DNA from 4 places in the Lysinibacillus parviboronicapiens genome. Region 1 is predicted to be linked to each of the others. Evidence: riboswitches for the same ligand, from Rfam matches in the RefSeq annotation. Region 1 holds a riboswitch; each other region holds the start of a gene.
The links. A riboswitch is a leader RNA that binds a small molecule or an ion and turns the genes downstream of it on or off. The one in region 1 is predicted to bind cobalamin.
Positions count from the first base shown of each region.

Region 1 (8,223 bases):
TGCCAATAGACGGTTTCACCACCGCGTGCTTGCATGGCATTGTTAAGCTCACGACTTCGTTGAAACATCTCTGCAAATAACGCTGCAACCAGCATTGAAATTGAACGTAACCATTGCAAAGGGGAGCGGAAACCTAATCGAGCCTGCTGGGCAAGATGAATTTTTTGCATACTGTCTAAAAAAATAAAAATAAAACGATACGTTAATTCTACTAGCTCGACAAATAGAACGGGAAGCCGCCATTGTCGTAGAATATGGCAAATAGATTGTACCGATGTCGTAAGAATTAAAAAATACAAACAGCTAATACTGCCAAGTACGATGAAAAAAAGTTCTTGTGCTGTCATCAAACTTGCAGTACCTATAAAAATAGTCCATGTTTTCAGCTGTAGTGCCCAGATATGTGAAGGTATAACACTTGCTGATGGCGCAATAGACAATATTATCGACACTAAGCTAGTCAACAGAAAAAAACCTGGTAACAGTAATAACTTTGCATAATACGTAAAGGGAATTCTTGCACCTAAAATGATAAAAGCACTCATCACAATAAATGTAATGAGTGAAATAAGTTCATCCCTCATGATAAGCGACAGCAGTAGAAGACCAAGAGAAAACGTCATTTTTTCTAGCGGATGAACAGACGCTAGTTTGTTCATGTAAGCATACTTATCAATGAGTAACATCGCTTAACCTTCTTTGTGTTTGCCACGCATATAGCCGATAAAATAGCCGATAAAACCAGCACCAATTGCGGCTTGAAGCACGAATAATAGGCTCTCAATTTCACCACTTGGTGGCTCCCAAAAACTTTCAAACCATGGCTCGTACTGAGCGTTAATTTCACCAATTGCGACTTCAGCCTCACCGTCAGCTCCACCGAACTCTGCTCCTTTTTGTACGAACAGCGGAATGATTGCCAATAGCACAACAATAGCTAAGAGTAGTAAATTTTTTTTCATGTCAATGTGCCTCCTTTGCTGAGAAAACACGTAAAGCTTTTAATTCACTGACATTATATTTTTTTAAGAAATTCATGACGATGACTGTTAAAATCCCTTCGCTAATGGCAAGTGGAATTTGTGTCAACGCAAAAATACCAGAAAATTTTGTGAATGAAGCCATAAAGCCTCCAACTTCTGAAGGGAAGGCCAGTGCAAGTTGGACAGAAGTCACAACATATGTACCTAAATCACCAAGCATTGCTGCAAAAAATACGGCAAGTGAGAACGATAGGCCAATCTTTTGAGAACCTTTAAAAACAAAGTACGCGATAAAAGGTCCTACTATAGCCATCGAAAAGGCATTTGCACCCAATGTCGTAATGCCGCCATGCGCTAACAGTAAAGATTGGAATAATAAGACGATTGTTCCAATTACGCTCATTGCCAATGGACCGAATAATACAGTTCCTAAGCCAACTCCAGTTGGATGTGAACAACTTCCTGTTACAGAGGGGATTTTAAGTGCAGATAAGACGAATGCAAAAGCACCTGAAAGACCGAGTATCATTTTTGTTTCGGGATTTTCATCGATTGTTTTACGAATTGAACGTAATCCTAAAATAATAAATGGCATGGCTACGATCCACCAGAAAATCGCCCATTCAATCGGCAGAAATCCTTCCATGATGTGCATGGCAAATGCTCGATTTGGCACGAGTAAAAATGCTAGTAAGAAATAACTAAGCTTCCAACAAGAAAATTTCAAAATAGCTCCTCCTTAAAATAAAATTTAGAATGTAGCGTGCGCAATAAAAAAGCACTTTTCCGATGTAGGAAAAGTGCATAGCTGAAAAAGCAAATAGAAATTATCATCTGCCAAGCCGCACACCTATCCTCGTAGGTTGAAACGATCACGTATTTTTCGGCAGGTCTCCTGGCTTTAGTTCAACATTTTATAGGCCTTCCCATCCTTTGGACAGTGACATAATCTATAAAACTCCCTAGTACAGTGGCGGGACCGCGCCGGACTTGAACCGGCTTCCCTTTTAAGCAAAATGACTACACTTCGCACCGAAAAAAGATGAAGTTGTGAGATTTCACGACAAAGTGTAACATGATTTTCCATAAATATGCTATCTCTTTTTATAAAAAATATTTTTAATTGAGCTTCATTCTAGAAAATTCTGATAAATCATAGAGTAACACCACATTTTTGCATGAAATATTTGTTGAAATTTTACTAAAAATTTCACAAATTAAAAAAGAATTGTTGAAATTTATAAATAATAAGCTATGATAGAAACAGTTTTCTATTACGTTTTTAGACAATTAAAATTTCATATAGATACATCTATAAGTGCTCGAGATAATTCGAGATAATAGGGAAATCGGTGTGAATCCGATACAGCCCCCGCTACTGTAATAGCTGATGAAATCGCAAATGCCACTAGTATCACTTGGGAAGGCGCGAAAGTAAAAAGAAGCTTAAGTCAGGAAACCTGCTTAGTTGATGGCATGCAAACTTTTCGGAGGGAGAAGTTGAAGCGAGAACGAGTACTTATATTTATTCGTTTTTATTTGGCTTCTACAAGACCTTTACTCTTCGTTTAGAGTGAAGGTCTTTTCTTTTTCCTAGTCGCAAATGAGGGGAGCAAGACAATGACAACTTGGAACTTAGACGGAATGAAAACGCATCTTTTTATTTGCAATGGCAGTAGCTGTATGCATAAAGATGGCGAAGAAATTACCCAAGCAATACGTAATGAAATACAGGTACAAGCACTTGATAAGGAAATACATACGACAAGAACACGCTGCAACGGCAGGTGTAAGGATGCTTGTGTTGTCATCGCCTATCCACAAGGAAACTGGTATCGTGTGCCAACGACAGAGCATGCAAAGGCGCTCGTGCAAGACTTACATCATGAGTCTTTACATAGTGAACATGTGTTCACACTGCGTGAAGGTACGTTACAGCGTACACCACAAACAACAGCTATTAAAGGCATTGAAAAGGTGAAAGAGGGGGAACAAAATGGCGCAAAAAGGTAAGATTTTTGTTGTGGGCTTTGGCCCCGGGGATTTTAAACATATAACAACAAGAGCTGTAGAAGCACTGCAACAGAGTGACTTTATCATCGGCTATAAAACGTATGTGGAGCTCATACAAGATTTAGTGACTGCCAAGTCGATTGTTAGTACAGGAATGACCGAAGAAGTTTCGAGGGCGCAGGAAGCTGTGCGTCAGGCAGAGGCAGGTAATATCGTGTCTGTCATTTCCAGTGGTGACTCAGGCGTGTACGGGATGGCGGGGCTCGTCTATGAGGTATTGATAGAGCTTGGCTGGACCGAAGCAACTGGTGTTGAAGTGGAGATTGTGCCTGGTATTTCTGCGATTAATTCGTGTGCCAGTTTACTAGGTGCGCCGATTATGCATGATTCTTGCACAATTAGTTTAAGTGACCATTTAACACCATGGAATTTAATCGCTAAACGGGTGGAAGCAGCAGCAATGGCGGATTTTGTGATTGCACTTTACAACCCGAAAAGTGGTCGTCGTACACGCCAAATCGTCGAAGCACAACGTATTTTACTAGAATATCGATCTCCCGATACACCGGTGGGGCTCGTAAAAAGCGCCTATCGTGATCGCCAGGAAATTACGATGACCACACTAGCGGAGATGCTTGAGCATGATATCGGGATGCTCACAACTGTTATTATCGGAAATTCATCTACATTTTTCTATGACAATAAAATGATTACACCGCGTGGCTATCAACGAAAATATACGCTTGGAGATGAAAAACAGCCACTACGTCCACATCAACGTCTGAAAGAAGAAAATGAACCGTGGGCGATGAATCAACAAACGGGAACAGCGCGTGCTGATTTTGCGGCAGACCCGAATGCAGGACGTAGCAAGCCCAGTTTAGCGATTACACCTGTGTCAACGCTAAATAAATCATCTCTTGAAATGGCTGCAACTGCACTTGCAATGGTGAAAGGGACAAGTGCTGGGCATGTCACATCTAAACTTGTCCAACAAAAGATTGAATCCATTTTTGAACTTGCCGTTAGTCCTGGGGTGGCTAATAAGTTTTTCACGCCGCAACAAATGACGGCTTTAGCTGAAGTTGTTGGGGAAGAAGGAACGATGGAGTATACACCGGACCATCAAATTCATTTGAAAATTCCAACATCTGAACCCGGTAAAATTACAGCAAAACTACGTGAAGTGGGCTTTTTGTTAGCTCCAATCGGCGATGTACTGTCATTAAAAGCATGTGATTTCTGTTATGGAGAGAAAGCAGACTCTATTCCATATGCCGAGGAAATTCAAGCAAAACTAGGTGGCTTAGCATTACCGAAAACGCTAAATATCGGCTTTAACGGCTGTGGTATGGCATGCTACCGTGCAGTGTTTGATGATATTGGTATTGTCTATCGTAAAAGTAAATTTGATGTCTTTATCGGTGCTAAACCAGTTGGGCGTACAGCGCATGCGGCACAGCCTGTGGTAGAAGGGTTAGAGCCAGAACAACTTGTTCCACTTATAACAGACATTCTTGAAGAGTACAAAGCCAATGCGCATCCAAATGAACGCTTGTTTAAATACTTCAAACGTGTGAAAAAAATATTGCATTTTACGTATCAAGATATGTCTTCAAAAATAAAAGTAGAGCCAGCTCCGTGCGGCGACTAGTGAGGAGAAAAGAGATGAAAGCTATTTTATTTGTCGGCCATGGTAGCCGTTTAGCAGCAGGAAATGATGAGGTACGCACATTTATTGAGCAAATGACTCCTCGGATTGATGACAGCTTTTTAGTTGAAACTTGTTTTCTGGAATTTGCTTCGCCAAACATTGAAGAGGGCATTACGAATTGCATACAAAAAGGTGCAACGGAAGTGCATGTTATACCAATTATTTTACTGCATGCTGGACATTCAAAGATGCATATTCCAGCAGAAATTGAGCATGCACGCGAGCATTACCCAAACATCACTTTCACATATGCGCAAACGATTGGCATTCACGATGAAATTTTTGCCATTCTAGAAGACCGTCTTGAAGAGATTGGGTTCAATGCACAAGATGAGCATAAAGATACGGCAGTGCTGTTAATTGCGCGTGGCGGTAGTGATCCTTATGCCAACGGTGATTTTTATAAAATTACTCGTTTGCTTTGGGAAAAGCTACCAGTACCAATCGTGGAAAGTGCTTTTATGGGCGTAACAGATCCGCGCGTGGACGCAGGCATTGAGCGATGCGTCAAGCTTGGTGCGAAAAAAATTATTATGTTACCGTACTTTTTATTTACAGGCATTCTGATGGAACGAATGCAGGGCATGTGCCAACAATTTAATGACAAATATCCTGACTGTGATATAGAAATTGCCAATTATTTTGGCTATCATGAGCGTCTACAAAATGTGCTGTTAGAACGTATAGAGCAAGCGGTGAATGGTACTTCTACTGGTATGCAAGATTTAGAAAATTACCGTGCTTATGCTGCGGTGCATGGTCATGCGCATCATCATCACCATCATGACCATGATCACGACCATGGCCACCAACACAGCCATGACCACCACCATCACCATGAAGAGGAGTCAGTGAAATGATTTTCATGTTAGCAGGCACTAGTGATGCAAGGAATCTAGCACTGGAATTGCAGTCTGCGGGTCATCAAGTGACTGCAACCGTTGTCACTGATTCAGCAGCTTCGAGCCTTACAAAAGCTGGTCTTCCACATTTAGTCGGTCGCTTGACGGCTGAAGAAATGGCGACAATTTTACTGGAAAAGGGCTATCAACTTGTTGTAGATGCCTCACACCCATTTGCTGAAGAGGCTTCTAAAAATGCGATGGCAGCAGCTGAAAAAGCAGGTGTACCTTATATTCGCTATGAACGTGCCCATGAGCATTACGCACATCCTCTCATAACGGTTGTGAGAGATTATGAGCAAGCTGCACAACTAGCAGCAACAAAACGCGGTGTCATTATGTTGACAACAGGTAGTAAGACGCTAGCGACGTTCACCAAAGTATTGCAAGGACTGGAAAATACACGTGTTATTGCTCGTATGCTTCCTCGTCTCGATAATATGGAAAAATGTGAGGCACTTGGTGTGGCGCAAAGAGATATAGTGGCCATTCAAGGACCGTTTTCAAAAGAATTAAACGAAGCCCTTTTCCGTCAATATGATGTCACATTGATGATTACGAAAGAAAGCGGCAAAGTTGGTTCTGTTGATGAAAAGCTTGAAGCCGCACTTGCTTGTGGCATAGAAACGATTTTAATTGCTCGACCAAATATACAATACGGCCAACAGTATTCCACATTCGAGGATATACTACGGGCTGTTCACAACACACTTTAGGAGGCAATTCATATGGATTTTAAAACAGATTTCAAACCTTTAACAGTAGACCCAGATAAAATTTATGATTACAGTTTCGCAATTATTGCAGAGGAAATGGGCGACCATAACTTCACAGAAGATGAGTGGAAAGTTGTACGTCGTATTATTCATGCATCTGCTGACTTTGAGTTAGGCCGTAGTGTCATCATCACACCAGGCGCATTAGAAGCTGGGGTTAAGTCTATCTTAGCAGGACGTCATGTTATTGCTGATGTCCAAATGATTGAAAGTGGTTCAGGGAAAAAACGTTTCCAAAAGCATGGCGGGGATTTACACTGCTATATTGCAGATGAAGATGTTTCAGTTGAAGCCAAAAAACAAAATACAACACGTGCCATTATTTCGATGCAAAAGGCTACAAAACTACACGAAGGCGGTATATATGCCATTGGTAATGCACCGACAGCATTACTAGAGTTAATTCGCTTAATTAAAGAAGGTTTAGCAAAACCGGATCTAATTATCGGTATGCCAGTTGGCTTCGTTTCAGCGGCTGAGTCAAAAGAGGAGCTATTAAAGCTAGAGGGTATTCCATATATTACAAATGTTGGCCGTAAAGGCGGTAGTACAGTGACGGTTGCCGCATTGAATGCCATCTCTATTTTAGCGGACGAACAGGCAAAAAAATAATGGAGCGGAAGCCAAAAAAGGATCCCAAGGACATGCGTCACGGTTATACAACGGGAGCCTGTGCAACTGCTGTTACAAAGGCTGCATTACTAGCACTAATTACAAATGAAGAACAGGAAACGAGTACCATTCATTTGCCGATAGGACGAGATGCAACATTTACAATTGAAAAATGTACATTTGCTCGCAATGCAGTAATCTGTGAAACGATTAAGGATGCTGGTGATGATCCAGATGCAACACATAAAGCGCTCATCATTGGCACAGTAAGCTGGGCCGACACACCAGGTATTCATTTAGACGGAGGAATAGGCGTCGGGCGGGTGACAAAGCCCGGCTTACCCGTTGCTGTCGGAGAAGCGGCTATTAATCCAGTGCCACGCAAGATGATACATAATACCGTACAGAGCGTACTTGACGAGTTTCATATTGATCGTGGTGTTAATGTCATTATTTCCGTACCAGCAGGTGAAGAAATTGCTAAAAAAACATTAAATGGAAGGCTCGGCATTATCGGTGGTATTTCCATTTTAGGCACAAGGGGAACCGTCGTGCCTTTTTCGAGTTCAGCCTATATGGCAAGTATTGTTCAAGCCATCAGTGTTGCAAAAGCAGCTGGATGTGAGCATGTAGTGGTGACAACAGGTGGACGCAGTGAAAAGTATGCCATGGCCCAATATCCTGAATTGCCAGAGGAGGCATTTATTGAGATGGGTGATTTTGTCGGCTTTACGTTAAAACATTGTAAACGACTCGGCATAAAGCAAGTATCGCTCGTAGGGATGATGGGCAAATTTTCAAAGGTGGCACAGGGTGTCATGATGGTACATTCAAAGAGTGCAGCCATTGATTTTAATTTTTTAGCGCAATTGGCAGTCGATGTTGGTGCAGATGAAGACACAGTGAGCGCAGTAAGGGAAGCTAATACGGCTTCACAGGTCGGAGAAATTATGGCAGATAAGGGCTATCAGGCCTTTTTTGATCATTTATGTGCGGCATGCTGTTATTCATCCATACATCATACACGGGGCGGCTTGACGCTCGCCACATCGATTTATTCGATGCAGGGACAATTATTAGGAAGGGCTGATGACATTGCATCGATCGATGAAATTAATTGGGATCGGGGATAACGGACAAGAAAGCTTATTGCCACAGTATGTACAGTGGATTGAAAACTGTGAGGTACTTGTTGGCGGTGAACGTGTCCTTGATTTTTTCCC
Region 1 is NZ_CP073713.1:2,903,118-2,911,340, reverse strand. It holds gene cbiQ (cobalt ECF transporter T component CbiQ) at 1-686, opposite strand, end outside; gene C9J31_RS14050 (energy-coupling factor ABC transporter substrate-binding protein) at 690-962, opposite strand; gene C9J31_RS14045 (energy-coupling factor ABC transporter permease) at 964-1,710, opposite strand; cobalamin riboswitch at 1,852-2,035, opposite strand; cobalamin riboswitch at 2,283-2,466, shown strand; gene C9J31_RS14040 ((2Fe-2S) ferredoxin domain-containing protein) at 2,604-2,996, shown strand; gene cobJ (precorrin-3B C(17)-methyltransferase) at 2,980-4,650, shown strand; gene C9J31_RS14030 (sirohydrochlorin chelatase) at 4,665-5,570, shown strand; gene cobK (precorrin-6A reductase) at 5,567-6,328, shown strand; gene C9J31_RS14020 (precorrin-8X methylmutase) at 6,341-7,000, shown strand; gene C9J31_RS14015 (cobalt-precorrin-5B (C(1))-methyltransferase) at 7,000-8,133, shown strand; gene cbiE (precorrin-6y C5,15-methyltransferase (decarboxylating) subunit CbiE) at 8,090-8,223, shown strand, end outside.

Region 2 (8,223 bases), 1.6 Mb from region 1:
AGCCCTTTGATCGTTGAATAGCAATCATTTTGGTGTTTGGTGTAATGGCTGCTGCCACACCTTGCCAATCAATTGTTTGGTTATCGACTAGGTCCACATGGCGATAGCCGATGTTATAATCCTTCAGTGATCCAGTATCCTTCTCCCCACCATCAACAATGGATTGTAAAGTATCATATGGTTGACCAGAAATATACAGCAACTCATCACCTGGACGTAACACACCGAATAAACTAAGCGTAATGGCATGCGTACCCGAGATAATTTGTGGACGCACTATGGCCGCTTGTGCTCCAAACACCTCTGCATATACGCGCTCAAGATTGTCACGACCTTCATCATCGTAGCCATAGCCATTAGAAGGATGCAGATGATAATCACTTACCTGATGCTTTCTAAATGCCGCAAGCACCTTTTGCTGATTGAAAAACGCCATTTCCTCTACCTTTGCATGATAAGGACGGACCTTTTCCTCTATTATAGCCGCGAAAGCTAGCGTGTTTTCTGTTAAATTGCTTGTAAAAGTCATTGTTTTCGTCTCCGTTTCACATTTGTCCTCCGTAAAAGGTCCGTCATTCGTTCAACACCCATAGAAAAGTGAAAAAATAAGTTTGATGAACGATTACTAACTGACCATTAAATACTCGAACTGTTTACTAGTATTCAGTAGAGAGAATCCCCCACTCATTGGAGTTTTGCTTAATCCCAGTCCTATCTTAACAATTTGTAAGCCTACCTGCAAAACTTGCCTATTGTTTCTAGAGGTAAGATGCGCTAAGCTAATGTGCGGACTTATTCCAAAAAAAGTATTCAAATGCTGAATTTAGCTACAAAATTCATAGATTCTGTTACATTCAGCAAAAGTCTTTAACTTTATTGCTAAAGTTAATTATTTGTTAGAAGGGGTGAAAGGGATGGCTTGGGAGTTTTTTAGCATTATTGGGACAATTGCCTTCGCTATTTCCGGGGCAATAATTGCGATGGAGGAAGAATACGATTTATTCGGTGTCTATATACTTGGTATTGTTACGGCATTTGGTGGCGGTGCCATCCGAAATTTACTTATTGGTTTGCCTGTGACAACACTGTGGGGACAGGATATGATGTTTCAAATCGCCTTAGCGGCGATTACCATATTTTTTATATTTCCACACCATCTTATTCAGCATTGGCATCGCTGGGGTAATTTCACAGATGCTATTGGATTGTCGGCATTTGCGATTCAAGGCGCATTATATGCTGTCAAACTCGACATGCCAATTAGTGCGGTGATAGTTGCCGCTGTTTTAACAGGTTCAGGCGGTGGGATTGTTCGTGATGTATTAGCTAGACGCAAACCACTCGTACTACGCGATGAAATCTATGGCGTCTGGGCAGCATTAGCAGGGCTTTTCGTAGGCCTTGAATTATTATCAGGAGATATCTTTTTATATGTATTATTTGGTGTCATAACGGCATTACGCATTCTTTCTTATATGAAAAAATGGCGTTTGCCTTTACGGAAGTTAAATCGAGCATAACTAAGCCCTGTATTAATAACAAGCCCAAATAGCTAGTACGGTTATTTGGACTTGTTTTCCTGTATTTCTTATAAAAGATCAACGCTACGCTTACCGAATACTGTTTCCCTGTTATCCTTTTATAGTGATTCTAGTCAATATAGTGGCACTACGTTTTATGAACTCATTTTATTTCCTTCATTAAAAACTTTAAAATATAGGTTACTTTTCTAACATCATCATAGATTCCTCTAATGTAGCCATGTTATTCATCATGGAGCAAGCTGCATCCAAAATAGGGAATGCTAAAGCTGCACCCGATCCCTCTCCTAATCGCATATTCATATGTAGCATCGGTTCAACTCCCAGCATTTCAGCAGCAATTTTAGCACCTGGTTCTTCAGAGGCATGAGAAGGAATGATATAGTCTTTCACTTGTGGTTCAAGCTCATAGGCAATTAGTGCCGCAATCGTAGAAATAAAGCCATCGATGACAACCGGTTTGCGATTGGCAGCAGCTGCCAGTACGACTCCAGCCATAGCGCCTATTTCTAAACCACCGACTTTTGCAAGAATATCAATAACGTCATCGCGTTTTGGATTGTTTAAGGCAATGGCTTTTTGAATGACCTCTACTTTATGCGCAAGCCCTCCTGTTCCAACACCTGCACCGAATCCAGTCACTTCACACGGATTACATCCATGAAGAACCGATAAAATCGCAGCACTTGGTGTTGTATTGCCAATGCCCATTTCACCTGTCCCGAGTAAATCCGCTCCACTTCTAATTTCCCCCATCGCTACTTCAATTCCTACTTCAATAGATTGAATCGCTTGTTCCCTTGACATAGCAGGACCCTTTGCCATATTATCCGTGCCGTATTTAATTTTTTTAATCATGACACCTGCATCGAGTGGAATATCCTCTTTTACGCCAACGTCTACTGTGACAATTTTTGCATTGGTTATTTTTGCGACAGCACAAACACCTGTTAAGCCTTTTGGAAAATTTAATGTTTGAAAGAGCGTCACATTTTGCGGGTTTGACGTCACCCCTTCGTCACAAACACCGTGGTCTGCCGCACAGACAATGATGGCTTTACGATCAATCTTCGGAAATAATTGTCCCGTGATACCAGATAGCTGCACGGCAAGAGACTCAAGTTTACCTAAGCTTCCAGGTGGTTTACTAAGGATATCTATTCGTTCCCTCGCTTTCTCCATCATATTGTTGTCAACTGGCTGAATGTTTTGTATCGTTTGTTGTAATAATTGCATGACAATTTCTCCTTTTTTGTTTGCCTGTTACTATGAAGTATCAGTAACTATCCCCTTGGTTTTTGAATAAAGAAAAAACAAAAAGCCTGTAGTTTATTCATAACAAATAAACTACAGACTTTTCCATCGTCTATATCATACGAAGTCAATTAGGCAGGTCTCCTGGCTCAATTTCAACATTTCATAGAACCTTCCCAGACTATTCTAGTGGCATTCTCTATGAAACTCCATTTTACAGTGGTGGGACCGCTCAAGCATTTCACTTTATTCCCTATTCTCCCGCAATGGGCACCTAATACTTTTTATGCAACTACTTTAAATCTACGTCAAAGTATTTTTAGTGTCAATATATTTAATGAATGGATGAAAATATAATGAAGTCCTTTTAAGAGAGCTAACTATAAGCAAATCGATACGATAAAAAGTGCGCAAGCGTTCGGGATGAATCTCAACAAGAAGTTTAAACTAAGCTTAGCCTCTCTAGGAGAGCAAAGAAAACTAGATGCGCAAAATTTACACAGACTGATTTATATAACACCACATAAAAAAAACAAAACCCTCGCTTAAGCGAAGGTTTTAATGAATCATTATTTAAATTCTAACTCACCATCGTAAGCAAGCATTCCGCCTTCAAGGTTTGTTACGTCAAAGCCTCGATCTTCTAAGAATGCACAAGCATTTGCAGAGCGTCCACCAGCTTTACAAACCACGATATAAGGTTTTGACGCATCCAATTCATCTAGTCGATCTGGAATAGTGCCAAGTGCGATGTGCTGTGCGCCTGGAATCATACCTTGTGCGACTTCATCATCTTCACGAACGTCAATAATGTATAAATCTTCGTTTGCATCCAGTAAATCTAATATTTCAGTTGTTTCGATTGTTTTCATGTGTCTAATCCTCCAATATGTCAAACTCTTGTACTATTATAGCTTGAACAAAAAAAAACAGCTAGTGTCACACACTAACTGTTCATATATCCCTTTATTATTCTGTCTCTGAAAACTCAACTTGCTTAGCTGGAACGAATGTAGAAATTGCGTGTTTGTAAATAAGATGCTGTTTATTGTCAGCATCTACTAATAACACCGTAAAATTATCATAGGATTTCACAGTCCCTTTTAACTGGAATCCATTTAAAAGAAACACAGTTACAAAAACACTGTTTTTACGTAGATGATTTAAGAACGTATCTTGCAAATTAATTGATTTCATCGAATGCGCCTCCCCTAATCTCTTTCTACCTCTTCATTCCTATAGTAGCATGTTATCCCAATTAAGCAATTAGTAATTTTTACAAATTATTGGATATTCCAGTCTTTGTCCACGAATTGCACATCCATTTTATTTCGGAAATAGGTTAGCTGCCTTTTTGCATAGCGTCGTGAATTTTGCTTTAAATTTTCAAGCGCCATTTCAAGTGAGCATTTACCATCTAAATAATCATATAATTCCTTGTAACCGATTGCCTGAATCGACTGTACATCTCGTATATTTTGTTGCCATAAGCCTTTCACTTCTGCTAATAGACCTTTTTCCATCATTAAATCTACCCGAAGATTAATGCGGTTGTAGAGTTCTTCACGAGACATATTTTGACCAAGTCCTAAGATTAAATGATGATAAAGGGGCGCTTGCCCTCGATTTTGTGCTTCTGAGGCCTTGGAGATTCCACTAAGCTCTATCATCTCTAATGCTCGAATAACACGGCGCGTATTATTTGGATGGATTGTCTGAGCTGTTTTTGGGTCAAGCGCAGCTAGCTTTGCATGCATAGCCTCTGGACCTAATTTTGCAAGCTCAGCATAATAGGCTTCTCTTGCTGCCACGTCTACCTGCTCCTCTGTAAATTGAAAATCATAGAGTACTGCTTGCACATATAATCCCGAGCCCCCTACTAAAATGGGAAGCTTTCCACGTTCTTGAATATCCGCAATTTTAGCTCGCACTAATTTCTGATAGTCCGCAACCGAAAATGAGTCGGTTGGCTCTTTGAAGCTCAGTAAATGGTGTGGCACACCCTCCATCTCTTGCTCCGTAATTTTCGCTGTGCCAATATCTAAACCTTTATAGACTTGCATGGCATCGCCGTTAATGATTTCGCCATTATATTTTTTGGCTATTTCTATACTTAGTGCCGTTTTGCCGGAAGCCGTTGGTCCCACAATTGCTACGACCTCAGCCTGCTGTAATTTATCTTGTATCATATTTTCCCAACCACCGTAATAAAACTTGATAAACCGCTTCTTTATTGTCCTCGTTCAAGATCTCATGTCGCTTATCTTCAAATAAGTAGACCGTTACATCTTCTACTCCCGCAGCTGCAAACTGCTCAGCGACTGTGTATACACCTTGTCCTTGATCACCAACTGGATCCTTGCTACCACTTATCAATAAGATCGGTAAGTTTTTCTTTATTTTTTCAATCTCTTTTTTTCGATTTAGCATCATAAAACCAGCCGTTAAATCAACAAAAAATTGATTTGTTGGCATAAAACCACAATATGGATCATCTATATATTTCTGTACTTCATGTTCAGCGGAACATAACCAATCATAAGCCGTTTTCGGATTTTGAAACTGTTTATTAAAGCTTCCAAAGCTCAGCTTATTTAACAGTGGACTCTCCGTATCTTTACCGCGTTGCATGGCCAATGTACGGGCAAAGACATGCCCTGCCATATGCAATGTTGATACACTTCCGGTCCCACATAAAATCACATTATCCACACTATCACTATATAATTGAATATATCTTCTCGTAATAAATGACCCCATACTATGACCAAATAATATAAACGGCACATCTGCAACTTGATTGTGCATAGTCATGACAATTTCATGTACATCTTCCACGACCCGATCAAAGCCACTGTGCTCGGCAAAAAAACCAAGCTTGCCGTTATATGCCGCTGTTTCTCCATGTCCTCGGTGATCATGCATCGTGACCGCGTAGCCCACAGCACATAGCTGATCTGCAAACTCCACATAACGTCCGCTATGCTCCGCCATACCATGCAAAATATGAATATGACCAATACATGAAATAGTTGGTGTTAATGTTCGCGTAAAGACAAAATGTCCATCTGACATTTGAATATAGCGTTCCATTTTTATACCCCTTCCTCAGCAAAATTTGTCGCATCTAAGATTGACTGTTCTAGCTGAGCAACATATGTGTTTTTTTGTGCCTCTGTATAGTGAAAGCGCTGTTGCATCACTTGAATGACTTGCTGTTTATAGCGTTTAACAGCATGGATATCAAAGTATAATAAGCCCGTACGACGGATAAAGAAATCACTTGGTGTGTATACCATCTCCGCCTTGATGCCGTATAGTAGCATTGCGTGTAAAGCTAGCGGCATTGTACTCCCATGTTCATGCAAATATTTCACCTGTTCAAATAAAGCATCGACATTCGTGCCGTATTTTTGCACAAGATGTTTTGCTTCATCATAATTCAAACCATACTGAACGCCTTCTCTTGCTTTATAAGCTGTGTAATCTGGGAAATTAATAGCATTAATGCCCTTCGCCCCAGAAAGCGAAAGTTCACGCGTAATACATGGACTAGCATGCTTAAATTTATGCATTTTAACAATTTTATCGACAACGGTTTCAGCCATTTGACGATAACCTGTTAACTTGCCACCCGCAATTGTCATCAACCCACTTGATGCTGTCCAAATTTCATCTTTACGTGAAATTTCTGAAGGGTCCTTGCCTTTTTCGAAAATAAGGGGACGTACACCAGCCCACGATGACTCAACTGTCTCACGAGCAATATTGGCTGTTGGAAATATATTTTTTGCAGCAGCTATTAAATAATCAACGTCTGCTTGGGTTGCCACCGGATGGACAGGATCACCTTCATATACTGTATCGGTTGTACCAATATAAGCCTTACCATCACGTGGTATCGCAAAGGCCATACGACCATCTGGAATATCAAAATACACAGCTTGTTGTAATGGAAAATGCTTTTGGTCAAGGACAATATGTACACCTTTTGTTAGGCGTAATTGTTTCTTGTCTGTCGTTTTATCCTTTTGACGAACCTCATCCACCCATGGACCTGCCGCGTTGACAATTTGTGCTGCATGTACTTCCACCGTTTCTCCCGTAACATGATTCTTAACTTTTGCTCCAACTAGCTTTTTCTTGTTATATAAAAATCCAGTCATTTCGGCATAATTTAAACAAAGCGCCCCGTATTCCACTGCTTTTTTCAGCACTTCAATTGTAAGGCGTGCATCATCTGTACGATATTCCACATAATAGCCTCCACCGACAAGCTCTTCATTATTTAAAAGAGGCTCAAGCGCGGCAGTTTCTTGTGCGCTCAGCATCGTACGACGTTCATGCTTTTTCACACCTGCCAGTCGATCATAGACTTTCAATGCTAATGATGTTGTCAATGGACCAAGCGAGCCCTTCTTATATAAAGGCAACAACATTTTTTCAGGCATCGTGACATGAACAGCATTGTCATAGACTATTTCACGTTCACGTCCGACCTCTGCCACAACACCTACGTCAAACTGTTTTAAATAACGAAGGCCACCATGAATAAGTTTTGTCGAACGACTTGACGTACCCGCGGCAAAGTCCTGCATCTCAATCAGTGCGACAGACAATCCTCTTGAGGCAGCATCAAGCGCAATCCCTGCACCCGTAATGCCTCCTCCAATTACCAAGACGTCAAAGCTATACTGCTCTAAATAATGCATGATTTTAGGTCGATGCTCAAATGAAAACATACTCTTCTCCCCCATTAGCTATGATTTAAATATACGTGTAGCTGCTACTGCTTTTTGCCAACCTGCATATAAAGCCTGTGCCTGCTCCGCTTCCATCTTTGGTTGATAGTTTTTGCCAGTAACCCACAGTGCAGATAAGGTCTCTTTATCCGGCCAAAAATTAGTTGCAAGTCCCGCTAAATAGGCCGCACCCAATGCTGTTGACTCATTGAGTTTGGCCAGCTCCACTTCTAACTGCAAAATATCACTTTGGAACTGCATCAACAGACTGTTACTAACTGCTCCACCATCCACACGAAGGACCTCAATCGGTGTACCAGCCGCCTCCTCCATTGCATCCAGCACATCCTTTGTTTGATACGCCAAAGATTCAAGTGTTGCACGGATAAAATGTTCTTTCGATGTACCACGTGTTAATCCAAAAATCGCCCCGCGCGCATCCGTATCCCAGTACGGTGTACCCAAGCCAACAAATGCTGGTACAATATATACACCATCTGTATCTTCTACCTTTTTGGCATACTTCTCAGAATCTGCCGCAGTACGAATCATCCGAAGGCCGTCTCGTAACCATTGGATTGCTGAGCCAGCTACAAAAACACTACCTTCTAAGGCATATGTCACCTTACCATCTATACCCCAAGCAATCGTTGTGAGTAAACCATTTTCAGAACGTACTGCTTGCT
Region 2 is NZ_CP073713.1:1,320,178-1,328,400, reverse strand. It holds gene C9J31_RS06210 (methionine gamma-lyase family protein) at 1-529, opposite strand, end outside; gene C9J31_RS06205 (trimeric intracellular cation channel family protein) at 915-1,520, shown strand; gene cobT (nicotinate-nucleotide--dimethylbenzimidazole phosphoribosyltransferase) at 1,722-2,777, opposite strand; cobalamin riboswitch at 2,913-3,088, opposite strand; gene C9J31_RS06195 (rhodanese-like domain-containing protein) at 3,365-3,667, opposite strand; gene hfq (RNA chaperone Hfq) at 3,765-3,992, opposite strand; gene miaA (tRNA (adenosine(37)-N6)-dimethylallyltransferase MiaA) at 4,079-4,984, opposite strand; gene C9J31_RS06180 (alpha/beta fold hydrolase) at 4,971-5,888, opposite strand; gene C9J31_RS06175 (glycerol-3-phosphate dehydrogenase/oxidase) at 5,891-7,537, opposite strand; gene glpK (glycerol kinase GlpK) at 7,556-8,223, opposite strand, start outside.
Region 2: linked by a shared signal. The riboswitch ahead of cobT (nicotinate-nucleotide--dimethylbenzimidazole phosphoribosyltransferase) and the one ahead of C9J31_RS14040 ((2Fe-2S) ferredoxin domain-containing protein) in region 1 are both predicted to bind cobalamin.

Region 3 (8,223 bases), 240 kb from region 1:
CAATCAGAGCTTTGGAAAGATGTAAATATCCGAAAGGCTATTAGTTATGCGACAGATCGCGCAGGAATTGTAAAGGGTATTTTACAAGGTTTTGGTACAGAGGCATATTCGCCACTACAAAAGCATGCATTCGCCAATGAAAATATTGAGCAATATGCATACAATTTAGACAAAGCAATTGATTTACTTGAACAATCAGGTTGGAATTTAAATAATGATGGTTTCCGCTATAAAGATGGTCAAAAGCTTGGTTTTACCATTACCGTGCCTGTAACAGATAGTGTACGTGTCAATATGGCTAACTATGTTGCCGAGAGTTATAAAGCAGTAGGTGCTGATGTTGAAGTAGCTGCATTAGATTGGAGTAATATTGTGATTGAGGAAACAGATACGTTTATGGTTGGTTGGGGCAGTCCATATGATGCAGACCATCATATGTATAGCTTGTTTCATACCAATCAATCAAGCTTAACCAGTGCTGGCTACAATTATGGGAGCTATTCAAACGCAAAAGTGGATGCGCTATTAGAACAGGGTCGTGTAACGGTTGACCCTACTGAACGCAAAGCCATTTATATGGATTTACAAGAGGAATTAGCAGAAGATCCACCGTTTGCTTATTTTGCATATGTTGATGCAGTGTATGGTATCAATAAAAATATTAGTGGCGTGAAAGAACGTATATTGGGCCATCATGGCGCAGGCTTCTTATGGAATGTCGAGGAGTGGAAATGGCATGATCGCTAAGTGGATTGGGAAGCGTGTGATAATGGGGACAATTGTCCTCATTGTCGTGAGCTTCCTATCTTTTTTCATCTTGCATGCTGCGCCAGGAGATCCAGCTGCGGCTTACTATGGTGGAAATTTACAAACTTTAACGACTGCTGAAAAGGAAAGAATTGCACAAGCTTTCGGTTTAGATAAACCTGTGCTGGCTCAATACGCTATTTGGCTCAGAGAGGCTATCACAGGAAATTTAGGTTATTCTGCAAAAGAAGGAAGAGCGGTTTCAACCATTTTACTCGAGAAGTTGCCAAATACGTTACAGCTTGTTGGCATCACTTTAATGATATTAGCAATCATATCTACGTGGTTTGGTTTATTGGCTGGGATGAAAGAAGGTTCTCTACTAAATCGAGGATTGTCTATTTTTAGTATTGCTAGCTCGGCTGTTCCTTCATTTTGGTTAGGCATATTATTAATGATGATCTTTTCAGTGCAGTTAGGTTGGTTCCCCTCATCCGGCATGAGTGATGTACGAGGGGGAGGGGGTATTGCCGATAGATTACACCATATCATCCTACCAGTAACAGTTCTTGTACTTTCTCATGTCGGCATATTCGCGCGATTTTTACAGGACTGCGTTAAGAGTGAAAGTAAGAGCTATTATGTTCAGGTTGCTCGTGCTAATGGTGTTGCAGAACAAGAAATTAGAAAAAATATTTTGCGTAATGCATTTATCCCATATGTAAATTATGTAGGGGTTACGATTCCGTCATTTTTTGGCGGTTCAATCGTTGTAGAGTCACTATTTGGCTGGTCTGGTTTAGGACAGCTACTCGTCAAATCGGTGATGGTGAAAGATTTCCCATTATTAATGGGTGGAGTGCTAATTATCGGTGTGGTCGTTGTTGTTAGCCTTTTTATTATTGATGTCTTAATGGTTGTTATTAATCCTAAGTTAAGAAGGGGTGTGCTGCGCTGTTGAAATCGCGAAAAATGCTCTTTTTCTGGCTTATAATACTTGCTATTATTTTTGTTTCGACTGCTTTTTCATCATTTTTAGCGCCATACGAGCCAAATTCGATGGATATGAATAGTATTTATGCAGCCCCAAGTGGTGATCATTTGCTAGGTACGGATCAGCTAGGTCGTGATGTACTTTCGCGCTTACTTGTAGGAGGGAAAGTGACCCTTTTGATAGCGGTAGTATCTGTTGTGATTTCCACCATCATTGGGTTTATATTTGGCGGAATTAGTGGATATTTCGGGGGAGTGCTAGACATAGTCATGATGCGATTACTAGAAGCATTTTTAACCATCCCATCACTTGTCATCGTGCTTGCGTTTCAAGCTATCATGCGAGGGAGTGTGTGGAATATGGCAGTCATTATGGGCTTGACAGGATGGTTTGTCACGGCACGTATTGTTCGCTCTGAATTTATGCGACTAAAGGATTCAGAATTTGTCCACATGGCTGTGATGTTCCGTACACCTATGTGGAAAATATTGTTCGGCCATTTGTTGCGCAATAGTTTCCCGGCTATTTTTGTCGTGACGTTATTTAACTTTGCTGGTGCTATTTTCACGGAAGTATCGCTTAGTTTTTTAGGAATCGGAGTGCCTCCAGCAACGCCGTCTTGGGGGACCATGTTATATTCAGCCCAAACAGATTTACTTGTTGGTGCATGGTGGATTGGACTATTTCCGGGGCTTATAATTTTCTTCACAATCTTATGTCTTCAATTTATCGGGGAGGCATTGAAGAAGCAAGGAGGTGAGCGCGCACATGCTTAGCATAGAGCAATTATCCGTTGAAATGAATGGTAGACAACTTATTCATAATGTAACGTTTCCGGTACCTAAAGGGCATATTACTTCGATTATTGGTGAGAGTGGTAGCGGCAAAAGTATGACGGTATCTGCCATCCTCGGTTTATTACCTGTGCACGCACAGGTGTGGGGAGATATTTTATTTAATGACAAGAATTTAGTGGAAATGTCCCCAAAAGAAAGAGTGGAGCTGCGCAAAAAGCATTTCTTTACGGTCTTTCAAGATGCTGCAAATAGCTTTTCCCCCTCTACAAAAATGAAGCACCAATTATTTATCTTTACAGGGCATAAACAAGGACATTCGAAAATGGAATTTTATCAAAAAATGCGTGTGATTTTACAGGATTTAGATTTAACGGATGACATTATGGAACGCTATCCCTTCGAGCTCTCGGGTGGCATGCTGCAGCGTTGTATGCTTGCTTGTGCATTATATACTGAGCCCACTTTATTAATTGCTGATGAACCAACATCTGCCCTTGATATGCTCATTCAAAAGGATTTTATAGATTTGCTGAAAAAACTCAATGACGAAAAAGGGACTACTATATTACTCATCACACACGATTTGGACATCGCTGCTTCGGTCGCGCATGCAGTAGTGGTCATGAAAAAAGGTGAGGTCGTTGAAACGGGTCAGGTAAGCGATGTATTTGATAAGCCGCAACATCCATATACAAAGTTACTGTTAGAAAATCATTTTTAGGGGGAAATGTCATTGTTGCTGCAAGTTGAAAATGTTAGTAAAAGCTTTCATAAGGGGCAGCAAGTACTACAGCACGTGAACGTTTATGTTGGACATGGTGAAATCGTTGGACTGGTTGGTGAAAGTGGAAGCGGGAAAAGTACACTTGCTAAAATCATAATGCAGTTGGAAAGGGCCAACCAAGGTCACATTTATTTTAATGACGTGGAGATTACAAAGAAAAATTGTTCGTCATTTTATGAACACTGTCAGTTGATCTTCCAAAACGCGACTGCCGCTTTAAACCCAATGTGGACTGTAAAAGAATCCTTATTGGAGCCATTACAGTATAAAAAAACAGTGACCAACAACGATTTGCATGCCATGCTCGATAAGGTAAAGCTACCAGTCGCTGTGTTAAATTGTTTGCCAAATGAGCTAAGTGGTGGAGAAAGGCAAAGAGTTAATTTGTTAAGATCCCTGTTAGTAGAGCCCAAATTGTTAGTGTGCGACGAAATTGTTTCCAGCTTAGACCGATTAACGCAACGGGAAATCATTGATTTATTAATCACACTAAATAAAGAACAGCACATGGCTATTTTATTTATTTCCCATGATTTAAAGGCTGTTTCCTATTTATGCGAACGCTTGTATGTCATGAAGGATGGAAAAATAGTCGATGAAGGTAAAAAAGAGCATGGTGTTTTTCAATTGACCAACAGCTATGCCCAAAAGCTGTTTCAAGCGATGGGATGATAGATTTTTGCAGGGGACAGGCTATGTTGGACAAAGCGTTCTTCCTTAAAGAGTAGTTACTTCATGTTTATATCCACTTTAGTTAAATTATTGTATAGCGCATTAAACAATCAACGATTAGCTTCGATAGCTTGACCGTTTTTGCATCTACAAAAGGCTAAATTAATGGAGTAGCTTTAGTTCGCCAAGGTATTGACGTTATAATTGAATGGGGTGATAGCGTTTGAAAAGCGTAAACATACAACTTGACCACAATAACTCGATTGAAATAACGCAGATAGATGATACTTTATTCGAAGTTCGTCTTAGTATGGATGGAAGTATTAGTATGTACTATATGACGCGGGCTCAACTAGAAAACCTTGAACAGCTAGGTGTTGATAGTCGTATTGAGATGATTCGCGCTGGGTTACTTCATGAATAATTGATTGCAGCTGAACAAAATTAATGCGAGGTGTTCCTTGATGACAAATAATAGAATGAATCCGAAAGTTGATGAATTTATAAGTCAAGCAAAAAAGTGGAGGGAAGAATTTGCGACGTTGAGAGATATCGTTCTAGCGTGTGAGCTGACCGAAGAAATAAAGTGGAAACATCCTTGTTACATGTTTGACAATAAAAACATAGTTCTAATACATGGATTTAAAGACTATTGTGCACTTTTGTTTCATAAAGGTGCCTTGTTAAAGAATTCCCATGGCATTCTCATTCAACAAACAGAAAATGTACAGGCGGCACGCCAAATTCGGTTTACCAATGTGCGGGAAATCGTTGAAATGGAAGCCATCTTGAAAGACTATATTCTTGAAGCCATTGAAGTAGAAAAGGCCGGTTTGGAAGTGAATTATAAACAGAATACCGAAATTATCTTTCCTGAAGAGCTTCAAAATAAATTCAATGAGTTCCCTGCACTGGAAACAGCCTTTGAAGCATTGACACCGGGTCGGCAAAGGGCATACATTCTTTATTTTTCTCAACCCAAACAATCCAAAACTCGAGTGGCAAGGGTTGAAAAATATATGCAGCAAATTCTCGATGGAAAGGGATTAAATGATTAGTTCATTTGATAGAAAATATCATTAATCAAACTAGAGGATATTTTTTTTTGCTGCAAAGCTATTTTTTTAACGAACTGGGGCAATGTTAACTCTACACTCTACGACACAAAAAATTGGAATATTTTGTGATAATTGACATTAGAAATACACTTCTTTACAATTAATATTAGTAATCTATAAGGAATGTGACTTAGTCCATTTTCTTTCACAACTGAATAGCGTGTAGTAATAGGTGTAAATTGAAAATCAATTTACTAAAAGGGAAGTCGGTGTAAGTCCGACACTGTCCCGCAACTGTAAATGTGAGCGTCTTTTTTAAATACCACTGTCTATAGACGGGAAGGGGAAAGATGCGTTGACCATAAGTCAGGAGACCTGCCTATTACGAGTACACACCAAAACCCTACGAGGAATAGGAGGTGGCATGTTGACAAAACAGAATGTTCTGTTCGTCACAGTACGTCAAACGCCCATAGTAAAAGAAAGTATTCGGTATCGAACCGATTCTTTTCTATATGGGCGATGTTTGATGCTGCGTGATGAATGATATGTATAAGGTGTTAAAGCCATTGCGACGGATTTCCTCTTAAATTAAGAAGAAATTCGTTTTTTTAGTGGTCGTATACCTGTCGTTTTGAAAATATGTACGAAAAGAGGAATGCACGTATGACGAATATTCATGTATGTACAGCACAGGAAAAGCAGCAATCAACGATGAAAATTTGTAAGCATCCACGCACAGAAGTAGGAAAGCAGACGAAGACAAGAATCGTTATCGAATCACTTGTCGATCAGTTTTTAGCAACAGGACTTATTCGCAACGAACAACTGTTTGATCGAATTTTATATAACAAAGAAATTATTTGGATTCAAAATGAAGACTATGATGGACATCTATTTGCCAAGGCGAGTGTGGCAGATGAGTTAAAAACAAGAAAGAATGGCTTTATGATGTATATGCCGACCAATCCAATTGTTTATGAAGTGAACGGAGAAGCATATCATTTAATTACACGTATCGATTCGGTTCGTGCAAAACCAAATTTAGAAAGGCTTCACTTGAACCCGAAGCCCATTTTAAGCGCGGCACGTGTAAATGATCTACTGTGCTCGATGGTCATGCGTTTTTATGAGACGTATTTGGCAGATTTAGCGTTAGTCGTTGCGACAAAAAGAGAGTCTACTAAATTAACGAATCTAAAAAAATACGTAGAGCACGAATATGCGCAATTTATGCAAGCTGTAAAAGCACTGAATGATTACCATTTAAATTGGCACCCGCGTGGCAATGGCCATGAATTATTGCTCCAAACTATCGATAATTTACAATTATTAAAGAGTAAGCCTGGTACAGTGCTCATTGATTTTTCGAATAATCATGGGTATGTCATTGTGGAACCTGCGTATGTACTCGTTGAACAGTCAACGAGTACAGCGCATGCTTTATAATCGCCAGTCCTCCATTTATTGTGGAGGACTTATTTTTGTAGAAAATTTAAAAAGCTTTATAATCCGCTGAATTGTTTATAAAAAAGTTTATTAGAATCATTGTAGCTATTGGCATACCGGGGCATGAAGCCTTTTTATTGAGGTTTCACTTTATTTTATGCAATGCATGGCAGCTTGTGCTTCCTGCCAGGGAACAGAGTAGCCTTTCCCTTTAGCGCAAAATATACTAGAGGATGTATATTCAGGATCGGCCTGTTTATCGTAGCCGATTTGAGTAATAATTTCCGCTGTATTATGGCAAACATCATAGCCATCAAATTGTAGCGACAATGAGCCTTTGCCATTTGTATACGCAGCAAAGACTGTACTATAGCCCATAAATGTAGCAACAGGTGCACGCCCTGTTAAAATTACCTGTTGTTCAGTCAAAATTGGTGCATCGAATGTGCCGGCAGCTTGTTGAATATCGGTCATCATACGGCCAATAAAATCGTTAGGCGCCTTTAGCTTGAAGCGGTAATAGGGTTCAAGTAATAGATTTTCAGCTTGTTCAAGGCCTTGACGCAGTGCGCGGAATGTCGCTTCTCGGAAATCGCCGCCATCGGTATGCTTAATATGGGCTCTTCCTGTTAGAAGGGTGAACTGAATATCTGTGACAGGGAAGCCTGTTAAAAGTCCATGATGTTCACGCTCGAATAGGTGCTTTTCAATAAGTCGTTGATGACCGACAGATAAATCATCAGCGTGACAAGCATTGACAAACGTATTGCCAACTCCGCGTGTAGTTGGTGCCATACGTAAATGCACCTCAGCATAATGCTTTAAAGGTTCAAAATGACCATAGCCAGTTACTGTTGATGCAATTGTTTCCATGTATAAAATTTGTGGTTCACCAAATGTAATTGTCAGTGAAAAGCGATCTTTTAGCACTTCACTCAAAACCTCAAGCTGAATAACGCCCATTATATGTACGTGTATTTTCTGAAATTTCTCGTGCCATACAACACGTAACGAGGGCTCCTCCGCTTCAAGTAAACGGAAGATTTTCAGCACTTCCTTAATATGTTGCTGTCCTACATATTGCACCTTCGCTTGTAATGTTGGTATGAGTTCATATGGTTGGGGTCTTAACGAACTGCCCAGTATATCCCCAACATTTGCCTGATTAAGCCCCTTTACTGCAAATATTTCCCCAGCACTTACTACTTGCACCGTTTCAAAGCGATGTCCATTATATAAGCGTATTTCCGTCACTTTTTCAGACGCCTCACCAAATGTAAATTCGTCACGCACATGCAGCGTGCCTTGTATTGCTTTCATAAATGTTAAGCGCTGTTGCCCGTCATGACGAATTTTAAAGACCTCTCCTTGAAACGCCTCCTCTTTTTTATAATAAGTTTCAGTCAGGAGGGAAAGTTGCATCAAAAATTCCTTGATGCCAATATCTTTTAAGGCGGACCCGCTAAAGCATGGGAAGGCTAACTCTTCCTGAATCATTGTTTGCAATCGAGTTAGACAAGTGTGGTTTTCCAGCGTTTCAGCAAGGAAAGCATCGAGTAACTGTTCATCGCGTTCAGCGAGCCATTCCTTAACAGGAGTTGATATAGTATCTATGTGAAGCGGTTGCTCTATTAACAAAACGTCAGTAGAGCATTCTTTTTGAAGTTGCGCCATGACTGCTTCGATGTCGGCACCATCACGATCAATTTTATTGATAAAGAA
Region 3 is NZ_CP073713.1:2,667,059-2,675,281, reverse strand. It holds gene C9J31_RS12795 (ABC transporter substrate-binding protein) at 1-747, shown strand, start outside; gene C9J31_RS12790 (ABC transporter permease) at 737-1,708, shown strand; gene C9J31_RS12785 (ABC transporter permease) at 1,705-2,517, shown strand; gene C9J31_RS12780 (ATP-binding cassette domain-containing protein) at 2,510-3,259, shown strand; gene C9J31_RS12775 (ABC transporter ATP-binding protein) at 3,272-3,994, shown strand; gene C9J31_RS12770 (hypothetical protein) at 4,218-4,418, shown strand; gene C9J31_RS12765 (YdeI/OmpD-associated family protein) at 4,459-5,052, shown strand; cobalamin riboswitch at 5,266-5,449, shown strand; gene C9J31_RS12760 (hypothetical protein) at 5,719-6,501, shown strand; gene C9J31_RS12755 (elongation factor G) at 6,652-8,223, opposite strand, start outside.
Region 3: linked by a shared signal. The riboswitch ahead of C9J31_RS12760 (hypothetical protein) and the one ahead of C9J31_RS14040 ((2Fe-2S) ferredoxin domain-containing protein) in region 1 are both predicted to bind cobalamin.

Region 4 (8,223 bases), 650 kb from region 1:
CCATGTTGACAATGAACATCGTAAAAGGTACAAGGACGCCAACAATTTGCTCTGCGGTAATAAAGCGCTTTGTGAGTGTGTCATTTTGCACGCCAAACTGCTCAACCTGTTGTTGCTCTCGACGAAACGCCTTTACCACGCGTATCCCCGCCAAATTCTCTTGAAGCTTGGTATTAACACCATCAATGGCCTCTTGCACTTTGCGATATAGCACGCCCGAATATTTTGTAAAAAAATACATCGCCACAATCAAAATCGGCACAATCACAAGTAAAATTGAAAAAAGCTCACGAGCTGTCACAAAAACAATAACAACTGCGCCAATAAACAATAGTGGTCCGCGCACAAAAATACGCAACGTCATCATGAATGCGCGCTGCACACTTTCCACATCACTCGTTAAGATGGTAATAAGTTTACCAGTCGCAAACGCATCCCGTTCTTTTGCGGAATAGGTCATCATCTTTTCATATAGCTTCTCTCGCACATCTGAGGCAAAGTTAATGGCTGCCTTTGAGCTATAGATGGAACAACCAAGGCCCCCAACAAGCCCTAGGACAGCACTCATAATCATCCAAACGAACATCTTTAGCACGTATGCATTGTCGCCATTGGCAATACCTGTATCAATCATATGTTGCATGATTGTCGGCTGAATTAAATCCATTGTCACCTCAAGCACCATTAATAACGGTGCAATAAGTGTAAAAAATTTATAGGGCGCCAAAAACTGCCCTAATTGTTTAACTGCTTGCATGTATTCGTCCCCGTTCCTTATGTATCCATTCGTTGTTCATTATAACTGAAAATCATTCCCATTTGCGAAAGTTTTTTCGTGACATGTAATATAAGTAGTACCAATAAATTTTTGAAGCAGCGCAGTTATATGCTTGCGGGCGACTGAGGTGGAGCTGTGCGTTTCCTTGCGTGACCTGAGCGTTTCTTGTGCGACCCGAGCGCTTCTACGACTGATCCGAACTTTTCTTTCTAGGCACAAGACATGAAAAAGCCACGCAAGCTTTCGCCTGCGTGGTCCTCTGTTACAAATCATCAAAGCCGTTATCTTCTACATTCACTTTCACATATTGACGTGAACGTTGCTCAAAGAAATCGGTTTTCCCTAAATCAACATCTTCGTAGGCTTTAATCCATTTCAATGGATTTTTGCGATAGCCCTCGAATGGACGCTCCACTCCTAGTTGATTGCAACGAACATTGGCATAGAAATGGACATAATCATGGACATCATCAACATCTAGACCATCTATCTTGTCACCAATTACTTCGTTCGCCCAGTCGATTTCCAGCTGTACCGCCTCGCGGAAGATATCTTGCACACGTGCTGCTCTTTCTGGTGTATCGTATTCAGGATATTCCTCTAATAATTCTTGATAAATTTTCACAAAAAGATCGACGTGGAGTTGTTCATCGCGATTAATATAATTAATCATCGTCGAGGATGCGACCATTTTTTGATTGCGTGCTAAATGATAGAAGAAGGCAAAGCCTGAATAGAAAAATAGCCCTTCTAAAATGACATCGTAAACAATCGCTTCAAGCATATTTTCAACGGTTGGTTCCTCAGAGAAGGCTTGATAACCTGTAATGACAAAGTCATTGCGGCGCTCTAGTACTGGCTCTGTGCGCCAAAAGTCGAATGTGCGGTCCTGTTCATCTTTGTTCACAATACTTGAAAGCACATATGAATAAGAGTGGTTATGAATAACCTCCTGCTGCGCTAAAATAATCATCAGGGCATTGAGACTAGAGTCGGTTAAATAATCTGCCACTTTACCAGCAAAATCCGTTTGCACGCTGTCTAATAGAGCAAGTAAACCAATAATTTTTAGGAATGATTCCTGTTCATCCGCCGATAACTCAGGAAATTGCTTCACATCGTTGCTCATATTGATTTCGAATGGTGTCCAAAAGTTACCTAGCATTTTTTTATATTTTGGGTACGCCCAATTAAAGCGCACATCATCCCAGTTTAAAATATTTGAAGAACGCCCGTTCACAATCGCAGTCGAACGGTTTGGCGCTTCCTTATCCATAATTTGTCGTTTTGTAATTGTCGTCATTTGTTATTCCTCCTAGCTTGCACAAGACTCACATTCTAGCAACTCTACGGATGTCGAACGCACATAATAAGTCGTTTTTACACCACTTGCCCAAGCATTTAAATGCAATGCGAGTAAATCCTTCGCTTTAATGGTATTTTGAACGTATAAATTAAGTGATATACCTTGGTCAATATGACGCGCACGCGCTGCATTTTGCTTAATCGTCCAATTTTGGTCAATGAAATAAGCAGATTTATAATACCAAGTCGTCACAGGCGATAAATCTGGTACTGTTACTGGGATTTTATAGTCCTTTTTCTCCTCGGAGTAACTCTTTTGGAAAATAGGATCAATCGTTGCAGTACTTCCCGCTAAAATAGATGTCGATGAATTAGGTGCAACTGCCATCACATAGCCATTACGCATACCAGTTGTTGCCACATCCGCACGTAATGCCTGCCACTTGTCACTGCTATAGCCACGTTTCTCAAAGTACGTCCCCGTTTGCCAATCCGAGCCTTCAAACAATGGATATGCTCCTTTTTCACGTGCTAGTGCATTGGATGCACGAATCGTTAAATAGGCAATTTCTTCATAAAGCTTGTCCGCATAGTCTACTGCCTCATCTGATTCCCATTGTATTTCCTTCAAAGCCAGTAAATGATGCCAGCCAAATGTACCGAGCCCAATGCCACGGTATCGAGCGTTCGTCCGCTCTGCCTGTTTAACTGGAATTGTATTTAAGGCAATGACATTATCAAGCATACGAACTTGAATTGGTATCAAACGTTCTAAGACATCAGCTGGTACAGCCTTCCCTAAATTCACAGAAGATAAATTACATACCACGAAATCTCCTGGCTTACGGCGAGTAACGATGACATCATCCTCTAAAGTAATCGACTCAAATTCAGTAGCCGACATGTTTTGGAAGATCTCTGTACATAGATTCGAACTATAAATCATGCCCTCATGCTTATTTGGGTTCATACGATTTACTTCATCACGGTAAAACATAAACGGCACACCCGTCTCCAACTGAGAACGCATAATACGCTTCATAATATCAATAGCCGGTACAACTTCACGGCTTAGTAACGGATTAGCAATACATGCCGCATATTTTTCTCGGAACGAGCCATCACCCTTTTGTTCATCATAGAAATCTTCAAGGGAAAAGCCCATTACCTCACGTACTTCATGTGGATCAAATAAATGCCAATCCTCTCGTGCCTCAACTGCCTCCATAAATAAATCTGGTAAGCAAAGCCCCGTGAAAATATCATGTGCACGCAGTCGCTCATCTCCGTTATTCAAGCGTAAATCTAAAAACGTAAAGACATCCTTATGCCAAACATCCAAATACACCGCTATTGCACCTTGTCGCTGTCCTAACTGATCTACCGATACAGCTGTATTATTAAGCTGTTTTATCCAAGGTAACACGCCACTTGATGCACCTTTAAAGCCTTTAATGGATGAGCCACGACTACGGATTTTGCCCATATAGACGCCAATGCCACCGCCATATTTCGATAATGTTGCGACATCTGTATTCGTGTCATAAATACTTTGCAAGCTATCATCTACTGTATCGATAAAGCAACTAGAAAGTTGGCCATGTGTTTTCCCTGCATTGGATAAAGTCGGCGTTGCAACGGTCATATATAAATTACTCATGGCCCAGTAAGATTCACGAACTTTAGCTAAGCGATTTTCAGTCTCATCTTGCATGAGCGTCATCGCGATGACCATCCATCGCTCCTGCGGTAGCTCCACTGGCGTTTTTGTATAATCACGTACCACATAACGATCCATTAATGTTTTTAACCCAATATACGTAAACAGCTCATCTCGGCTTTGTTCTAAATATGATGCTAGTTCCATTAGCTCCTGCTTACTATACTTTGTTGTTAAACATTGGTGATAAAGTCCAGCCTCTGTATATTTTGCGAGCTGAGCTGGAAATACGTTATAGACATCTTCCACAGCTACACCTCTACGCATAGCAAATTGATCGTATAACTTCTCTAAATAAATTTGTGCCGCAACAAAGGTCCAGAAGGGTTCATCTTCGTCAATTAGACTAAGTGTTTGTAAAATCATCGCATCCGCCCATGCTTCAAACGTGGCATTGTCGTTTTTTCGTAGCCATCGATCCGATAACCTTACAAAACTTTCAAGTTCATCCTCCGTATAACTTATCTTTAACTTAGCAATTTGTTGTTCAATTTGAATTGTCATTTACACATTCTCTCCCTTTCTACCTTCAGACAACACAAAAAGCGATCACACAACATGTATCTGTTGCGGGATCGCTATAAATCGGAAATGGAAATGAAGGACATGTACACATCAAAGTGGACAAATCTCTCGCCTCCACTTCTCAATCCCCGAAGAATGTGTTGCTGTCTTGAACAAATCGGCAGGTCTCCTGGCTCATGCTTCCTCCAAACGATTGCCTTCCCGTTAATCACAGTGGCATTGTCATCATTTGTCAGCACTTACAGTTGCGGGGACAGCTTCGGCTTAAGATTGCTCTATTTCCGAATTCCCTTTTAAACCAATATGGTACCGCTCGTCCAAATACTATATATTGTGTTTTAACTCCTAAACAAATCTAACATATTGTGTTTCTTGTTGCAATAGGCGTTTCGAACCTTGCATTTGCTAAATCATATTTATTGCTCGATGCAAGCCCTATAACCGTGCAGTTCTACGTATTTTCTCAAAATTTCTAGCAAAAATTTTTTCGGCGAGATGCTCTTTTTCTGGATGTACACCTAGTAAAATAACCGCACATGGACCTGCTGTTTTCTTAGTATCCAAAGAACTTTTTACCTGCTGGTCGCCAAAAAGTCGGGTGAATTCTACTTGTAGACCTTTTGACCCTACAGGCCATACCTGCTGTACAATTTCTTCGCGCCATGCAAAAAAAATAGGTTGGAGTTGTGCAACATCGTCTGGCTGCGCAAGGACTTCATTTCCAACAAGTGGAAGGCCGTAAGTGTACCAAATCAGCTTGTCACGCTCATAAATTGTACGATTTTGCTGCGCACCAAGCATAGTTAAGGATAGACCTGATTGTAACGTTGGCATATTGGATTCTGAGCTACCATCAATCTGTGGACAGTCAACACCAATTTCATCAAATACCTGCTCAATACCAGAGACATAGCGCGCCCAAGCAGCATCCCCTGAGAAATTGGCAAGTAGTATATGCAGAGGCATCGCATTCGCCGCAAGCTGTTCTAAAAAAGTCACACGAGCTGTTAAGTAGGCCGTTAGTGTATCAGACGTAGCTACAACATCTTGAGGCTTCTCGCCAATAGCCGCGGCATTATCCGTTGTGGCAATCAGTGCACCAACTTTTACGGCATTTCTCAATGCGCTCGCCCTGCTTTACGTACGAACACTTTGGCAAGTATCGGCATTACTACAGCGACGATTACTAAGTTAATGACTGTTGCCATGAAAATGCTTGCTAATGATCCCCAATAAAATGCTGGGCTAATGATGAAGTAAAACGGTAGTGGTGAAACGACACCATTTAATAAAAGTGCAACTGGCCATTTCCAGAAATGTAAGCCTCTTTTATGCATCATACCGAATACCCAAACTACAATAAACATTTCGACTGCAATAATAATATGCAGAGGGCCTAGCTGAAAGCCAGATGTTAATGCTGAAATAATATGTCCAATTGAGCCAGCAATACCTGCTAAGACAGGCGATAAAAACACAACACTTAAAAATGCAGGTGCTGAGTCGAGTGCCGCCGTTGATACAAACGACGGAATTTTAATGACTGCCCCGACTGCACAAATAGCCGCAACCATCGCAGTTAACGACAAGTTCATTAATTTTTGTCGATCCATTCCATATCCTCTTTTCTTGTTATAGGTTGACATATTTTCAGGAAAGTTCCTTGAGGCAAAGTCTATAACTAGTAAGTGACACACCACATCCTAAATCATTTGAGATGTTCACCGATGCCATACCAAATACGAACAACTTGTTCGGCTTCAGTAAATAATGCTTGGTACAGACGTCCACAAGTGTCACGTAATAATCGTGCCTGTTTTTCCATCGGCACAACACCACGCCCCATATCGGTCACAATTATAAACAATGTACAATTTTCTTCAAGGGTCTTTAGTTGTGTCAAAAGGTGCGCGACAATCATTTCATCTGCCTCAAGATTTTGTGTAACAAGCCATTTTTCTAAATTTTTTATCACAACTACATCACAAGCAGGTGCATAATCCGGGAGTGCGCCATCCACAACCGCAACCTTCTGTCCTGCAAGCAAACGCATTACATAGTCGGTTTTGCCGTTATAGGCGCCTCCGATAAAGACATGCATCTGGCCCCCTCCTTCCAAGCATCGTACGAAAACCGTAAAGTAAACATGTTATCGTGTGGCACCTGATACGACCAAAAGGATTTTTCTATTGGTGCAAATGCCACTAGTAAAGCTCGAATGACCCCACCGTGCACGACAAGAACCGTATCATGCGCCTCTTTTGGCAACGCTGTGAAGCCTTCTATTACACGGGCACAAAATACATCAAAGCCTTCCCCGTTAGGTGGAGTCGTTTTAATAGGTTCATCTAGCCATGCACAATAACGACTGTCTGACTTTAATTCATCATACGTTTTCCCTTCAAAATGTCCAAAATTAGACTCTCGAAATCTTGCATCCGCTATATAGCGAGCTTGAGGAAAATAACGTGCAGCAGTTTCTCTACAACGCAGTAAATCACTGCCATACACTGTGGATACAGCTGTATCCACAGTAGAGAGCATGGAAGGATCGGCCAAGGGCGTATCTGTCCAGCCAATATAACGCTTCTCCAAATTCTCCTTTGTAGGCGCATGTCGCATTAAACGCACAGTAATAACGTCATCCATAGCACAACCTCCATTCCTTCAATTGATGCACCAAGCAAATCTCCGGATACGCCGCCAAAATTGCGCCTTGTAAACTGGCGAAAAACCATAAAGGCAATTGCTAATACGGCTACAAGGATAACCGGCACTATTGAAAAACCTGTCACAAAGAACATTCCACTAAGCGCAATGACTAGTGTTATGAACATGAAGCTTGTTAACAATCCTTGCTGAAGATGCGTTTTGAAAAAGTACGCAAGCCCTTTTTCCTTCGAACAGTTGAGAGACATGAAGTAAAAGCTCATACCGACCCGTGTCAGAAATGGAATAAAAACGAGCATCCACAGCGATAATTTTTCCTGAGCAAATAGTTCATGAAGCACAATCATTTTCCCGAGAATTAAAAACAGTACCGCTAGTACACCAAACGCTCCGACGCGCGGATCATCCAATATTTCAAGTCGCTTCTCACGGTCACGATACGAAAAATAAGCATCTCCCATATCAATAAATCCATCTAAATGTAATCCTCCTGTAAATAACGCGAATGATGCGACAATGGCAAAGGCGAGCAACATATCACTACTTGCCGTCCACTGTGTTAAACTAAAAATAATTGCCGCCACCACTGTACCCATGAGGGCACCTATCCATGGTAAACAGGCAAACATGCCTGTAATTGTCACTTTTGATAACGGAATTTCTTTATGTACAGGCAAAACTGTAAAAAATTGAAATGCGAGCAGTATGCTATGCCATATATTTTTCATCGCCTTGCCTTCCTTCTTTTTTATTTAAAAAACCTCTATTTAAGTTAAAGACAACTTTATCATTTCCATTTCTTAACGATACCATAATTTATTTCGTATGCTTCATGTGCGACAGAAACGAACCATTGATGTAATTGCCCGAGCATTTGTCGATACAATTCGACCTCCTCGCTTGTATACGGAGGTTCATCGAATAGTTCATTGGAAACGACAAAAAGCGTCACCCTTTTGTCAAGTAACGTCAGCACTGCCTCCTTCAAGGCTTGCAGCTTTTTGTCTAAACAACCTGGCCGTTCCACACAAGGTGTACCCGACTCAAAGCCTTCATAAAATGCATTTGTCAGCCATGTCGTTACACAGTCCCAAAGTACCACATCTCCATCACTTAGCCCGTTGAAAGCCAGCTCTATCTGATAAGGTGCTTCTATTGTATGCCATGTTATATCTTGTGCTTGACGATCTAGCTGATGCCGCAAAATACGTTGTGCCATTTCACT
Region 4 is NZ_CP073713.1:2,253,945-2,262,167, reverse strand. It holds gene C9J31_RS10760 (ABC transporter ATP-binding protein) at 1-757, opposite strand, end outside; gene C9J31_RS10755 (ribonucleotide-diphosphate reductase subunit beta) at 1,041-2,081, opposite strand; gene C9J31_RS10750 (ribonucleoside-diphosphate reductase subunit alpha) at 2,094-4,307, opposite strand; cobalamin riboswitch at 4,470-4,657, opposite strand; gene C9J31_RS10745 (hypothetical protein) at 4,764-5,450, opposite strand; gene C9J31_RS10740 (ECF transporter S component) at 5,447-5,941, opposite strand; gene C9J31_RS10735 (bifunctional adenosylcobinamide kinase/adenosylcobinamide-phosphate guanylyltransferase) at 6,037-6,429, opposite strand; gene C9J31_RS10730 (histidine phosphatase family protein) at 6,381-6,977, opposite strand; gene cobS (adenosylcobinamide-GDP ribazoletransferase) at 6,950-7,726, opposite strand; gene C9J31_RS10720 (bifunctional adenosylcobinamide kinase/adenosylcobinamide-phosphate guanylyltransferase) at 7,786-8,223, opposite strand, start outside.
Region 4: linked by a shared signal. The riboswitch ahead of C9J31_RS10750 (ribonucleoside-diphosphate reductase subunit alpha) and the one ahead of C9J31_RS14040 ((2Fe-2S) ferredoxin domain-containing protein) in region 1 are both predicted to bind cobalamin.